Regions from separate parts of the Halomonas sp. JS92-SW72 genome, predicted to be linked through region 1. Evidence: predicted binding sites of a transcription regulator. Region 1 holds the regulator's gene; the other holds the start of a gene.
The links. Region 1 encodes FNR, which switches genes on or off when oxygen is low (the NO sensors DNR and NnrR bind a similar motif). Its sites were predicted from a motif close to TTGATNTANATCAA; they were not measured.
Positions count from the first base shown of each region.

Region 2: the regulator FNR is predicted to act here: its motif matches at 2,438-2,451, upstream of D1793_RS01560 (OmpW family outer membrane protein).

Region 1 is NZ_CP032147.1:2,063,923-2,071,422, reverse strand. It holds gene D1793_RS09725 (DUF4212 domain-containing protein) at 1-247, opposite strand, end outside; gene D1793_RS09720 (putative nucleotidyltransferase substrate binding domain-containing protein) at 947-2,764, shown strand; gene D1793_RS09715 (3'-5' exonuclease) at 2,831-3,457, shown strand; gene ttcA (tRNA 2-thiocytidine(32) synthetase TtcA) at 3,541-4,473, shown strand; gene fnr (fumarate/nitrate reduction transcriptional regulator Fnr) at 4,587-5,330, opposite strand; gene hemN (oxygen-independent coproporphyrinogen III oxidase) at 5,428-6,750, opposite strand; gene D1793_RS09695 (sulfite exporter TauE/SafE family protein) at 6,912-7,500, opposite strand, start outside.
Region 2 is NZ_CP032147.1:330,565-338,064, forward strand. It holds gene putP (sodium/proline symporter PutP) at 1-239, shown strand, start outside; gene D1793_RS01545 (hypothetical protein) at 342-638, opposite strand; gene D1793_RS01550 (OmpW family outer membrane protein) at 918-1,538, shown strand; gene D1793_RS01555 (OmpW family outer membrane protein) at 1,754-2,347, shown strand; gene D1793_RS01560 (OmpW family outer membrane protein) at 2,551-3,174, shown strand; gene putP (sodium/proline symporter PutP) at 3,680-5,170, shown strand; gene putA (bifunctional proline dehydrogenase/L-glutamate gamma-semialdehyde dehydrogenase PutA) at 5,270-7,500, shown strand, end outside.

The DNA of each region.
Region 1 (7,500 bases):
CGAATTTCTGATCGAGCTTGTTCATCTTCCAGGCGTAGAAGAAGATCAGCACGATGAAGGTGAGGATGGAGCCCTGCTGGGCGAACCAGAAGCCCAGGTCGGTGCCGCCCACGGGAATGCCGGAGAGCAGGGGCCGGAACAGGATCGCCATGCCGTAGGAGACGAAGGCCCAGACGATCAGGCATCCCGTGATCAGGCGTACGTTCGCCTTCCAGTATTCGGACGAATCGACTTTCTCTTCTGCCATTGTCGTGTTCTCCACTTGTTATTGGTGGGGTTGGGAACTGGGGGTCTGTCGGTTGCGGGTCACCAGGGCAATCGCATGTCTTGTGTCAGGCCGTTGCGAGCCTTGGGGCAGATCCCGACTGGGAGAGGGGCCGGTGGCCCTTATCTCGCCGGTGTCGGCAGGCATCGTTGTCGTGCGATTGCCCTGCATGATGCATGGTGGATAGTGGGCAATGAGAGGCGAAAATGAATCCCAGACTTTCGTATCATGAGAAAAATACGATTCAATGCGGTGTCAACGAATCCTTGCCAATCAAGAGGATGGGGGCGTGTTTCTGCTGAGTTACACGAGGTGCGTCAGTCAGGTTAGGACGATGGTATAGGGGGTGTGAGAGGGGCGGTCGGGGGCGGGCGAGGCAGGACTTGGACGATCGTCTAAGGAGGAGGAGGAAGACCAAAGTCGCAGGATCGCTGCGTTCGCGGCCGAGGCTTGGACGATCGTATAGGGGGCCAAAGGGGGAGACGATCGTCTAGCTTATAAGGGCGACGGGGAGGTTGCTATGCTGCCACCAGTCTCAGGAGACCCAACAACAACCCCAACAATCATCCGGTGGCGGTCACAACGCCGTTTTCCTCTCCGGCCCCCTCGTCTATCGATCGCCAGCTGGCGGCGGCGCGGCAGGGGGGCTTGAGTCGGTACGCCGCCCGCGAGGTCTGCGCCATGGTCGAGGTCGATCTTTCCCAGCCGCCGTTCACCCTGCTCGACGAGGCAGGCCGCGAGCGGGTTCGCCAGGGCGTGGACCTGGCCTACTTCGATCGCGACGAGATCATCCTCGAGACGGGGCAGGCCGGTGAGAACCTCTTCCTGATCCACAAGGGGGAGGTGGCGGAAGTCGACCCCACCCTGCCTGCGGCCCGCTCGCGCATCGGCCACTACACCCGCGGCGACCTCTTCGGCGCCATCAGCATCCTCAACGGCAAGAGCCGCTACCGCTTCCGTGCCGAGCAGGAGAGCCTCTGCTACCTGCTGCCCAAGGCGCTCTTCCTCGAGCTCTGCGATGACTGTCCCCCCTTCGCGGAGTTCTTCCGCCAGACCCTGGCCCACAAGGCGCGCCTGCTTACCGAGCAGCGCGCCGAAGGCGGGGTGACCATGGCCGGTTTCATGCTGGCCCGGGTCGACGAGTGCATGCGTGAGCCGCTGGTCGTGCCGGCCGCCACGACCATTGCCGAGGCGGTGACCACCATCAACGAGCGCCATGCCGACAGCCTGCTGGTGGCGGGTGACGCCGGCCCCGGCATGATCACCAAGACCGACCTGCTCAACGCCCTGGTGGTGGAGGAGCGCGACCGTGACAGTGCCCTGGACGGGGTCGGCAGTGCCGAGCTGATCACGGTGGGGCCGGGGCAGTACCTGTTCGAGGCGCTGGTGGTGATGACCCGCCACAAGGTGGAGCGGGTGGTGGTGATGGAGAAGGGGGTGCCGGTGGGGGTCGTCGAGCTCACCGACGTGCTCAGCTACTTCTCGAGCCGCAGCTACGTGGTCAGCCTGCAGGTCGAGCAGGCCGAGAGCCTCGAGGCCCTGGCCGCCGCCAGTCGCCGCACGCCCGAGCTGGTCAAGGCGCTGATGGCCCAGGGGGTCAAGCTGCGCTTCGCCATGGGCCTGCTGGCGGCGCTCAACGGACGGATCATGCACAAGGCTTGGGGCTTCCTGGTCGACGAACGCTACCACCGCGACAGCTGCCTGATGGTGATGGGCAGCGAGGGGCGCGGCGAGCAGATCCTCAAGACCGACCAGGACAACGGCCTGATCCTGACCGACGACCTGGAGTGGCCCGGCTGCGCCGAGCAGATGCAGCGACTCACCGAGACCCTGATCGAGCTGGGCTACCCGCCCTGTCCCGGCAACATCATGGTCTCCAACCCCGAGTGGGTCGGCACCGTGACCCAGTGGCGCGAGCGCATCGCCCGCTGGGCCGAGAAGCGGGACGGCGACAGCCTGATGAAGCTGGCGATCATGCTCGACTCCCATGCGGTGGCCGGTAACCCGGCTCTGCTCGACCGGGTGCGTGACGAGCTGTTCGCGCGCTGCTCCGGCGACGAGCTGCTGCTCTCCTACTTCGCCCGCACCATCCTGCGCTTCTCCACGCCGCTGACCCTGTTCGGCTCGCTCAAGCGGCCCCAGCATGGCATCGACATCAAGAAGGGCGGCATCTTCCCCATCGTTCACGGGGTGCGGGTGATGGCCCTGGAGCGGCGCATCCGGCCGACCTCCACCCTGGAGCGGCTGGATGCCCTGGCGGCGGACGGCCGCCTGGAGCCGCGCTTCGCCGAGGACCTCGGCGAGGCGCTGTCGCTGTTCACCGAGCTGCGCCTCAAGCAGCAGCTCGCCCATCTGGACAGCGGTGGCGAGCGCAAGCCCGACCGCGTGGTGGTACAGGAGCTCTCCTCGCTGGAGCGCGACCTGCTGCGCGAGGCGCTGCATATCGTCAAGGACTTCAAGCAGCGCCTCTCGCACCGCTTTCATCTGGAGTATTCGTGACGGCCCGAGGCTGCACGAAGGCATGACGATGCACGAAGGAACGACAATCACAACAGGAGACCCCTCATGCTCAAGGTCCTGCGGCGCGCTGCCGACCGAAGACGGCACGCCAACGGCGACTACGCCTGGCTCTTCCACCCCTATACCGGTGACGAGATGGTGGTCATCGATACCGAGACCACCGGGCTTGATACGCGCAGCGCGGAGCTGGTCTCCATCGCCGCCGTCAAGGTGCGTGGCGACCGGGTGCTGACCAGCGAATCCCTGGACCTGCGCCTGGCGCGCCCGGCCTCGCTGTGTGGCGATTCGATCCGCATTCACGGCCTGCGCGGCATCGACCTGGAGGGCGGCATGGCGGTGGACGAGGCGCTGGAGCGCCTGCTCGACTTCGTCGGCAATCGCCCGCTGGTGGGCTGGCACCTGGACTTCGACCTGGCGATCCTCAATCGCGAGCTGCGCCCGCGCGTCGGCTTCGAGCTGCCCAACGCCACCATCGACGTGGCCCAGCACTATCTGCGCCGCCTGCGCCGCCGCCACCCCGAGGTGGAGTCGGCGCCGCGCTTCGAGAAGGTGGCCGAGCTGCTGGACGTGCCGGTGATGGGGCGCCATACGGCGCTGGGGGATGCGGTGACCACGGCGCTGATCTTCCTGCGCCTGGAGCGCGAGACCAGCGCCCTGCGGGGCGACGCCTGAGGCGTGACGGCGTCGCCTGACGTCGCCGGCGATGGTAGGATGGGCGCCCGTCATTTTTGCCCGCACTGGCAGCGCCGACCGACATGCAAGACGCCGTGATCTTCGACCCCCGCGACACCGACGCCGAGGCCCCCGCCGCGGGGGGCTCCCCGCAGCAGGAGGCCCCCTCGCCGCTCCTCGATGCCCTGGATGCCCGGGGCAGGCGCGAGTTCAACAAGCTCCAGAAGCGCCTGCGCCGCCAGGTCGGCAACGCCATCATCGACTACGGCATGATCCACGAGGGCGACCGGGTGATGGTCTGCCTCTCCGGCGGCAAGGACAGCTACACCCTGCTCTCGATCCTGCGCAGCCTGCAGCGCAACGCCCCGATCGACTTCTCGCTGGTGGCGGTCAACCTCGACCAGAAGCAGCCCGGTTTCCCCGAGCAGGTGCTGCCCGAGTACCTCGAGTCCATCGGCGTCGAGTACCATATCCTCGAGCGCGACACCTACTCGGTGGTCAAGGAGAAGACGCCGGAAGGCAAGACCACCTGCGCGCTCTGCTCGCGGCTGCGCCGCGGCTCCCTCTACGGCTTCGCCGAGGAGATCGGCGCCACCAAGATCGCCCTGGGCCACCATCGCGAGGACATCCTCGAGACGCTGTTCCTCAACCTCTTCTTCGGCGGCAGCCTCAAGGCCATGCCCCCCAAGCTGCTCTCCGACGACGGCAAGAACATCCTGATCCGCCCGCTGGCCTACTGCCGCGAGGCGGATATCGCCGAGTTTGCCCGGCTGATGGCGTTCCCGATCATCCCCTGCAACCTGTGCGGTTCCCAGCCCAACCTGCAGCGCCAGGTGGTCAAGGAGATGCTCGCCGAATGGGAGAAGAAGCACCCCGGGCGCCTGGAGAGCATGTTCAAGGCGGTGACCAACGTGGCGCCGTCGCAGCTGGCCGACCGCGAGCTGTTCGACTTCGCCGGGCTCGAGGAGACACAGGCGCGGCGGCAGGCCAGCCGCATCGAACTGCTGAACGAGTAGCCCTGGCGCCGGCGCCAGGGCTCGGGAACTCATGGCTCGAAAACCAGAAACCCCCATCGGGCACTCGCCCGATGGGGGTTTCTGCGTCAGGGGGGAGGCCAGGCGGCCCGGTGCTACTTGGCCCCTTCCTCCTCGGCGACCTGGATCAGCGACTCCAGGTCGAGGATATGCACCTCGCGGCCCGAGACCTCCACCAGGCCCTGGCTCTGGAAGCGGCCGAGGATGCGGCTGACGGTCTCCACCGCCAGGCCGAGGTAGTTGCCGATATCGGCCCGGGACATGGAGAGCCGGAAGCTGTAGGGGGAGTAGCCGCGCCGGCGGAAGCGGTCGGAGAGGCTGGTGAAGAAGCTGGCCAGGCGCTGGTCGGCGGTCTTGCGAGAGAGCAGGCGCATCATGCGGCGGTCGTCGCGCAGCTCCTTGCTCATGCTGCGATAGAGCTGGCCGCGCAGTTCGGGGAGGGACTCCGACAGCTGGTCCAGGCGATCGAAGGGGATCTCGCACACGGTGGTGGTCTCCAGGGCCACCACGGTGCCGGGATACTGCTCCTCGTCGATGCCGTCCAGCCCCACCAGCTCGCTGGGCAGGTAGAAGTTGGTCAGCTGGTCGTCGCCGCTGCCCTCGGTGGTCACCTGCTTGAGGCTGCCCGAGCGCACCGCATAGACGCTGGTGAAGGGGCTGTCCTGGCGGAACAGGGTCTCGCCCTTCTTGAGGGGCGCGCGCCGGCGGATGATGGCGTCGAACTGGTCCATGTCCTGAACCTCGAGGGCCAGCGGCAGGCAGAGCGAACTCAGGCTGCAGGTCTGGCAGCGAGTCTCGTGCAGTACAGAGCGCCGCCTTCCGGTCAGGCTATCGGGCATGGCCGCCCCCTCCTTGATCATGATCATGTCGACCATTATGGAGGAAACTTCGGACAGGGCAAACCACCTCCAAGGAGGTAGGCCCGTCCGGCCCGGCTCACGCCACCGGGGTGGCCTCGGGGTCGAAGGCGGCGAGCAGGTGGGTCAGGCCCCAGAGCCCGTCGGGGGTTACCCGCAGGCGCTCGCCGTGGCGCTCGAGCAGCCCCGCCCGGCAGAAGGGGGCGAGGCGCTCGAGGGCACCGGCCAGGGCCGCGCCGGCGTCGAGCCCATGGGCCTGCGAGAGTGCGGCCAGGTCCAGCTCGCGGCGACAGGCGAGCGTCTCGATGGCATCCCGGCGCAGGCGTTCGGCCGCGTCCAGCCGGTAGGCGGCGCTGGCGGGCAGCTGGCTGGCGTCCAGCGCCGTCTCGTAGTCGGCCAGGCTCAGGGCGTTGCGGGCCAGGGTATCGCCGACCCGGCTGAGGGCGGCGACCCCGAGGCCGAGCTGGTCGCCGGGCGGGTAGTGGGTGTAGCCCTGCAGATCGCGGGCCAGGCGGCCCTCCCCCAGGGCCTGGGCCAGGCTGTCATCGGGGCGGGCAAACTGGCCGAGCCCGATGTGCACGTAGCCGGCGTCATCCAGCCGCTCGCGAGCCGCCTCGAGGATCGCCAGGCGGGTGGCGGTGTCGGGCAAGTCCTCGGCGTCGATCTCGCGCTGGGGACGGTAGCGCTCCGGCAGGTGGGCGTAGCGGCGCAGGGTGATGCGCGCCGGGGTCATGGCGATCACCTGCTCGAGGGTCTCCCCGAAGCCGTGGGGGGTCTGCAGCGGCAGGCCCACGATCAGGTCCAGGTTGAGGGAGTGGAAGCCGAGGCGTTCGGCCTCGTCCACCAGGGACTCGGTCAGCACCCGGGGTTGGACCCGGTTGATCGCCTTCTGGACGCGCAGGTCGAGCTCCTGGACGCCGAGGCTCAGGCGGTTGAAGCCCAGCGCCTGCAGGTGGCGCAGGGTGAAGACATCGGCCTCGCGGGGGTCGATCTCGATGCTGAAGTCGCGACCCCGGGCGCCGGACAGCCCGAAGCGGGCGTCGAGGCGGTCGAACAGGTCGCCCATCTGGTCCAGGGAGAGGAAGGCGGGGGCGCCGCCACCCCAGTGCAGGCGTTGCACGGCCGGGAGGCGGCCCAGCAGTCGGCTCACCAGCACCATCTCGCGGTCGAGCCGCGTGAGGTAGGGCTCGGCCTGGCGGCTGTCCCGTGAGGGCACCCGCTGGGAGGCGCAGAAGCGGCACGCCTGCCGGCAGAAGGGCAGGCGCACGTGCAGCGCCAGCGGCGCATCGGGGGAGCGCTCGACCAGGGCCCGGGTCAGCGCCGCGGGGCCGTCCCCCGTCGCCAGGCGGGCGGCGTCGGGGTAGGTCAGATAGTGCGATCCGTCGTGGTCATGGTACTGCATCGAGGGCCTGCTTCCGGCAGTCCAGGATGGCCCGGCGCGATCGTTGCGTTTCGCCTGAACGGGCATGACGGCGCTCCCGGCTATGGATGTGCTCTCCATGCTAGGGCGGCTTGGCGCCGGCGGCGTTGAGCTGCGTCAATCCGGCGTGGAATAGTGCCGAATCAGCCGTGACCCTGAGCGGGCAGCATCAGCCACAGCTGCCACAGGGCGAAGGCGATGATCGACAGCGCGGCGATGCTGCGGGTGGCCCGGTGACGAATCAGCCCCCCCAACTGGTGCGCCGCCAGGCCGGTGGCGAGCAGCGCCGGCAGGGTGCCGAGGCCGAAGGCGCCCATCAGGGCGGCCCCCTTGAGCGGGTCGGCCATGGCCAGGCTCCAGGCCAGCATCGAGTAGACCAGCCCGCAGGGCAGCCAGCCCCATACCGCGCCGAGCGCCACGGCCTGGGGCACCCTCACCACCGGCATCAGCCGCCGGCCCACCGGCTCCAGGTGGCGCCACAGGCGCCTGCCGAGCGCCTCGACCCGCAGCAGCCCCTTCCACCAGTCGGCGATATAGAGTGCCATCAGGATCAGCATGACGGCGGCAAGGCCCTGCAGGGCGATGCGCATGCCGGGGGTGAGGCTGAGCAGGGTGCCGAGGGCGGCGACCAGGGCGCCGGCCACCATGTAGCTCACCATGCGCCCCAGGTTGTAGCCCAGCAGCAGGCCCGCGAGGCGGGCAGGGGAACGCATGCTGGGGGGCACGGCGAAG
Region 2 (7,500 bases), 1.7 Mb from region 1:
CGGCGCTGATCATGTCGCTCTACTGGCGCCGCATGAACAAGTGGGGCGCCCTGGCCGGCATCGTGGTGGGCGGCATCACCGTGGTGGTGTGGGCCGAGCTCTCCGGCGGGATCTTCGACCTCTACGAGATCGTGCCCGGGGTGATCTTCGCCTATATCGCCATCGTGGTGGCGAGCCTGGCCACCGAGGAGCCGACGGACGCCATCACCGCCGACTTCGACACCTTCGATCAGGCCTGAGTGCCGGGGGCCTGGCCCCTGCCACCCTGAACCGGAAAGCCGCCCCACGGGGCGGCTTTCTGCATTCCGGCGTGGCCAGGGAGCAGTGGCAGGGGGAGAGACTCAGGCCAGCAGCGCTCTTCCCACGAGCAGCAGGGCAAACAGCGCAAGCGCCACCTGGCTCCAGGGCGGCGACAGCAGCCGATGACCCCGGCGACGCGGGGCCTGCAGCGCCAGCGGGCGCAGGAAGGCGGCGCCCAGGGCCCACAGCCCGAGCAGGATGGCCGGCAGCCGCAGCGCCGTGGGCAGCCCCTGGAGCAGTGCCGGCTCCAGCAGCAGCCACACCGCCAGGAACGCCGCGACCAGCAGCGAGATTTCGGGCTCCCACCTCGCGCGACTCAGGCGCTGGGCAATCCGCATGGGTCTTCCCCCTGGCTTCTCCTTGTCCTCCCTCAAGTCAAGACGATTTCCGCCCGGAGCGCGAACCGTCGATTCCGCAGCGCGAAAAATCTTGTACAGCAAGGCCCGCTCCTGTGCCCCGCCGCCACCGCCGAAATCTCCCGTGATGCCGCCCATCAGGGTCTATCACGGCCATCCAAAATCTTTACAAGACTTCTACCAAATGTTTTTCTATAGTCAGAATGTACAAGAAAAACCCCTCGGGCCTGTGACGCCCATGATCGATGCGAGGATCCCCTGATGAACAAGCACTTCCTTCTCACTGCCGCCCTGCTCTCCGCCGGGGGCCTCGTCGCCAGCCAGGCGGCCCTGGCCTACCAGGCGGGCGATATCTTTGTGCGCGGCGGCATCGCCCAGACCGACGTCAAGTCCAACAATGGCAACCTAACGGCCGACAACCTGCGCCTGGATGTCTCCGATGAGCGAGGCCTCTACTACGGCGTCGGGTATCTCTTTACCGATAACCTCGGCATCGAGCTCAGCGGCCAGGAAAAGGTCGAGCACAGTCTTAACCTGGAAGCTCTGGGCGATATCGGCAGCGTCGATCGGATGCCGATCAATCTGCTGGTCAACTACTACCCCATGGGCGGCATGGACTCCCGCGTGCAGCCCTACGTGGGCGCCGGCCTCAACTACACCCGCTTCTCCGGCGAGGATACCCCTCTGCCGATAGACGTGCGCCGAAGCTATGGTGCCATCGGCCAGCTGGGCGTGGATCTCGCCGTGGCCCAGGGCCTGATGCTCAACGGCTTCGTGAGCTACGCCGACGTCTCGGCGGACGTGCGGCTCGACGGCGACAAGATCGGCGAAGCCAAGATCGATCCCATGACCATCGGTGGCGGCATCACCTACCGCTTCTGATTCCTACCTAACTTCTGCCACGGCGCCGGGCACCTGCCCGGCGCCTTCGCGTCCGACCTTCCCCCTTCTCGCTCGACCCGCGGTGATAAGAACTTTCACAATTCTTGACCACTCGTGACGGGACATTTGGAAACACCGTTTCCTATAATACCTTCGTCACAAGCCACCGGGCGTTCCGGCTAGGCTCTTGCGTGAAGCAACAGGAGGATCCTGACATGCGTACCACTCGACTGATCACCGCCGCCGCCATCGCCGCCAGCTGCGCCTTCGCCAGCCAGGCCGCCCTGGCCTACAGCGCCGGCGACACCTTCGTGCGCGGCGGCTTCGCCAAGTCCGACACCCGCTCCGACAACGGCGTGCTCGACGGCGTCAGCAGCGGCGAGACCGGCTTCACCTTCGGCGCCGGCTACCTGTTCCACGACAACATCGGCGTGGAGCTCAACAGCTCCGAGAAGATCGAGCACACCATCAGCGCCGGTGGCGATACTGGGACCATCGACCGGATGCCGGTCAACCTGCTGGTCAACTACTACCCGCTGGGCGGCCTGGACTCCCGCGTGCAGCCCTACGTGGGCGCCGGCCTCAACTACACCCGCTTCTCCGGCGAGCCGGAGGGCGTGGATGCCCGCCGCAGCTACGGCGCCGTGGGCCAGGTGGGCGTGGATCTCGCCATCACCGATAACCTGATGCTCAACGGCTTCGCCAACTATGCCGACGTGGACTCGCGCCTCTCCGTGGACGGCGAGCGCATCGGCACCGCCAAGGTGGACCCGATGACCATTGGCGGCGGCGTGACCCTGCGCTTCTGATCGCCTGACGAAGGCGCCGCTGACCCAAGACGCCGGGCCCTGGCCCGGCGTCTTGCCGTCTGGGGGTCGGAAAGTTGTACCGAACAACTCTTGCCCTGGATCAAGAACGCCTCCAGGCGGACTGATTACACTGGCGACATCCCCTGGCAGGCCAAGCACTGCCATCTGTCAATGCCCAACAGCATCAACAAGGAGTCGCCTCCATGCGCAAGACCCTCCCCACCCTGCTGGCCGCCGGCCTGGCCGCTGCCGCCTTCACCACCAGCACCCAGGCCCTGGCCTACGGCGCCGGCGACTTCTTTACCCGCCTGGGCGTGGCCAAGGTAGCGCCGAAGAGTGATAACGGTGCAGTAGTCAACGACACTGTTGCTGTTGACGTTCAGGACGACACCAATTTTGCCTTTACCCTGGGCTACCGCTTCCACGACAACGTCGGCGTCGAACTGCTGGCGGCCCTGCCCTTCGAGCATGACATCAACCTGGGTGGCCAGAACCTGGCGTCCACCAAGCATCTGCCGCCAACCCTGACCGTGCAGTACTACCCGCTGGGCGGCACCGCGGCCCTGGTGCAGCCCTATGTGGGCGTGGGCGTCAACTACACCCGCTTCTCCAGCGAGAAGAGCGCACTTGGCGACCTGAACCTCGACAGCTCCTGGGGCGCCGCCGGCCAGGTGGGCGTGGACCTGCTGATCAACGACAACTGGGCGCTCAACGCCGCCGCCTGGTATATCGATATCGACACTGACGCCAGCCTGGATGGTACTCCGATCGGCAAGGTAGAGATCGACCCTTGGGTGGTGATGGGCGGCATCAGCTACCGCTTCTGATCCTCCCTTCGCGCCACGACGAGGCCCGCCACTGGCGGGCCTCGTTGCGTTGGCAGGGGCGAAATCCTCCCGCCATCACCACCGCTCCACCGAGCCCTTAAGTGCGTTCACACAGCGTGAAATGCTGACTCGTCGCGATACGGACTAGTATTAACGCTACATTTCCTTTTCCTGAAGGGGGCTCGACATGTCGAGCGCTGCCCGCCGGACCGCCCCAGCGGCGTCATGCCGAAAGGCCCCATCCTCCCTGACCGGTACGTGCCGCCCGTTGGCCGCCCCCTCGACGGCACGCCACTTTCCACCCAGCTGGAGCCAGAGTGATCCGGCTTGGCTGCTACGCTATTCAAATGACGTTGAGCAGGCCCCGGCATGACAGGCAACAGCGTCTTGTGATGCCGACAAGAAGCGCAGTGACAACAAGAACCCCGCGCTGCTACCGGACCCCGAACGGTAGATGCGTTATCCAGCCGGAGTCAGCTTCGGCCCACTGAACTGGAGACGTTTCATGGCTACTGGAGTCTGGATCAGCCTGTTTGGCTACTTTGCGCTCATGATCGCCATCGGCATCTATGCCATGCGCAAATCCACATCCTCGTCCGAAGACTACATGCTGGGTGGACGAGCCCTCAGCCCTCAGGTGGCGGCCCTGTCGGCCGGTGCCTCGGACATGAGCGGCTGGCTGCTGCTGGGTTTGCCCGGGGCGCTGTTCGTTTCCGGCCTGGGCTCGGCCTGGATCGGCATCGGCCTGCTCGTGGGCGCGTTCTTCAACTGGACCCTGGTCGCACCGCGCCTGCGTGAGCAGACGGTTCACTACGGCAACGCCATTACCATCCCGGAGTTCCTGGCGAATCGCTTCCCGACCCGGGCGCTGCCGCTGCGGACGGTATCCGCCATCGTCATCGTCATCTTCTTCGCGGTCTACACGGCCTCCGGCCTGGTGGCCGGCGGCAAGCTGTTCGAAAGCGCGTTCTCGGGCATCTACAACTTCGGTGGCATGAGCGATTACGCCATGGGGGTGGTGATCACGCTGGGCGTGGTGCTTGTCTATACGGTAGTGGGCGGCTTCCTGGCCGTGAGCCTGACCGACTTCGTGCAGGGCTGCATCATGATGCTGGCGCTGGTGCTGATGCCGACGGTGGTGCTCTTCGGGGAAGGCGGCGGCGGTTTCTCCCAGGCGTCCGAGACCCTCAATAGCGTCGACCCCACCCTGCTGTCCTGGACGGCGGGACTGACCTTCATCGGCTGGCTCTCGGCGGTGGCCTGGGGGCTTGGCTATTTCGGGCAGCCACACATCATCGTGCGCTTCATGGCCATCCGCTCTCTCAAGGACGTGCCCGTCGCCCGCAACATCGGCATGAGCTGGATGGCGATCTCCCTGATCGGCGCCATCTCGCTCGGCATCTTCGGCCGCGCCTACGCGGTGCGAAACGGCCTGGATGTCCAGGATCCGGAGACCATCTTCATCATCCTGGCGAACCTGCTGTTCCACCCGCTGATCACCGGCTTCCTCTACGCGGCGCTGCTGGCCGCGATCATGAGCACCATCTCCAGTCAGCTGCTGGTGTCCTCCTCCTCGCTGACCGAGGACTTCTATCGCCTGTTCCTGCGCAAGGAGGCCAGCGAGAAGGAGCTCGTGGCCATCGGCCGGGCCTGCGTGGTGATCGTCGGCCTGGTGGCGGTCGTCATCGCCTCCGACGAGGACTCCCAGGTGCTGGGCCTGGTCAGCAACGCCTGGGCCGGCTTCGGTGCCGCCTTTGGCCCGCTGATCATCCTGTCGTTGATGTGGCCGCGCACCAACGGTGCCGGTGCCATTGCCGGCATGGTGGTGGGTGCCGCCACCGTCATGATCTGGATCTCGCTCGGCTGGAGCGGCTCCTTCATGGGCGGGCCCGGCATCTACGAGATCATTCCCGGCTTCATCGCCTCCATGGTGGCCATCGTGGTGGTGAGCAGCCTCACCGCCGATGCCGGCGAGTATCAGCACATCCATCGCTAGAAGGGCACCTGACACGCCCGGCGCAATGAAAGGGGTCCTGCGGGAGCCCTTTCAGCTGTCATCTCAACGCGGAGTGTCACAACCCCAGGGAGTCAGAGCATGAACAAGGCAGACCTTCACCCCCAGGGCGCCGTGAGCGAGGCTCGTGCACGTATCCGCGCCCACTATTCCGCCGATGAGGCTACGGTGCTCAATGGGCTCGTCGGACAGCTGCGGCTGTCGGAGGAGGAGCGGCGGCGAGTGGCCGACGCCGGCGCCGGATATGTGGAGCGCGTGCGCAAGGAGAAGAAGCCCTCGATGATGGAGGCGTTCCTGGCCGAATACGGCCTCTCCACCGCCGAGGGCGTGGGGCTCATGTGCCTGGCCGAGGCGCTGCTGCGCGTGCCCGATGCGGAGACCATCGACGACCTGATCCACGACAAGATCGAGCCCTCCGACTGGGGCGCCCACCTGGGCAAGTCCTCCTCCTCGATGGTCAACGCCTCGACCTGGGCGCTAATGCTGACCGGCAAGGTGCTGGACGACGACCCCAAGGGGCCGGTGCGGGCGCTGCGCGGCCTGGTCCGCCGCATGGGCGAGCCGGTAGTGCGCACCGCGGTGGGCCAGTCGATGAAGATCCTCGGGCGCCAGTTCGTGCTCGGCCAGACCATCGAGGAGGGCATGAAGAATGCCCGCGAGCTCGAGAAGCAGGGCTACACCTACTCCTACGACATGCTGGGCGAGGCAGCCCGCACCGACGAGGATGCCAGGCGCTACCACGCGGCCTACGCCAAGGCGATCACCGCCATCGCCAAGCAGGCCAAGGGCGACGTGCGCGGCAGCCCCGGCATCTCGGTGAAGCTCTCGGCGCTGCATCCGCGCTATGAGTACACCCACCGCGACACGGTGATGACCGAGCTCCTGCCCCGCGCCCTGGAGCTGGTACGGCAGGCGGCCAAGGCCAATATCGGCTTCAACATCGACGCCGAGGAGCAGGACCGGCTGGATCTTTCCCTCGATATCATCGAGGCGCTGATGGCCGATCCTTGCCTGGATGGCTGGGACGGCTTCGGCGTCGTGGTGCAGGCCTATGGGCGCCGCGCCGGACCGGTGATCGAGGCGCTCTACGACCTCGCCGAACGGTTCGACCGCCGGATCATGGTGCGGCTGGTTAAGGGGGCCTACTGGGATACCGAGATCAAGCTCTCCCAGGAGATGGGGGTCGAGACCTTCCCGGTCTTCACCCGCAAGGTCAACACCGACGTCAGCTACATGGCCTGCGCCCAGCTGCTGCTCGACCGGCGCGACCGCATCTACCCCCAGTTCGCGACCCACAACGCCCATACCTGTGCCGCCGTGGTCGCCATGGCGGGAGACGACAAGGAGAGCTACGAGTTCCAGCGCCTGCACGGCATGGGCGAGTCGCTGCACCAGATCGTCAAGCAGGCGGAGGGCACCCACTGCCGCATCTACGCCCCGGTGGGTGCGCACCGCGACCTGCTGGCCTACCTGGTGCGCCGCCTGCTGGAGAACGGCGCCAACTCCTCCTTCGTGAACCAGGTGGTGGACGCCTCGATTCCGCCGAACCAGGTCTCGAAGGACCCGGTGGCCGGGATGCAGCAGCTGGGGGACGCCATCTCGAGCCCGCTGATCCGCCAGCCCGGCGAGCTCTTCGCTCCCGAGCGCAGGAATTCCAAGGGCTACCGGATCAACGAACCCGCCTCGATCCTGCCGCTGCTCGAGGCGCGTGAGGGCTTCGCCGACGCCACCTGGACCGCCGGCCCCATGCTGGCGGGCAGCCCAGCACCCCGGGGGGAGGCTCGCGATGTGGTCTCCCCTGCCGACACCTCCCGGGTGGTGGGCCGGGTGCATGAGGCAACCCCGGAGGAGGTGTCGGCCGCCCTCGACGCCGCCGAGGCCGGTTTCGCTGACTGGTCGGCGCGGCCGGCGGCCGAGCGTGCCGAGGTGCTGCGCCGCACCGCCGACCTTTATGAAGAGCACATCGCCGAGCTGACCGTGATCACCACCCGCGAGGCGGGCAAGATGATGTTCGACGGCATCGCCGAGGTGCGCGAGGCGGTGGACTTCCTGCGCTACTACGCCAATGAGGGCGAGCGACTCGAGGCGGAGGCGCCCGGCAGCGCCCGCGGCATCTTCGTCTGCATCAGCCCCTGGAACTTCCCGCTGGCCATCTTCACCGGCCAGATCGCCGCGGCCCTGGCCGCCGGCAACGCCGTGCTCGCCAAGCCCGCCGAGCAGACGCCGCTGATCGCCGCCCGCGCCGTCGAGCTGATGCGCGAGGCCGGCCTGCCCGAGGCGGCCCTGCAGCTGCTGCCCGGCGACGGGCCGAC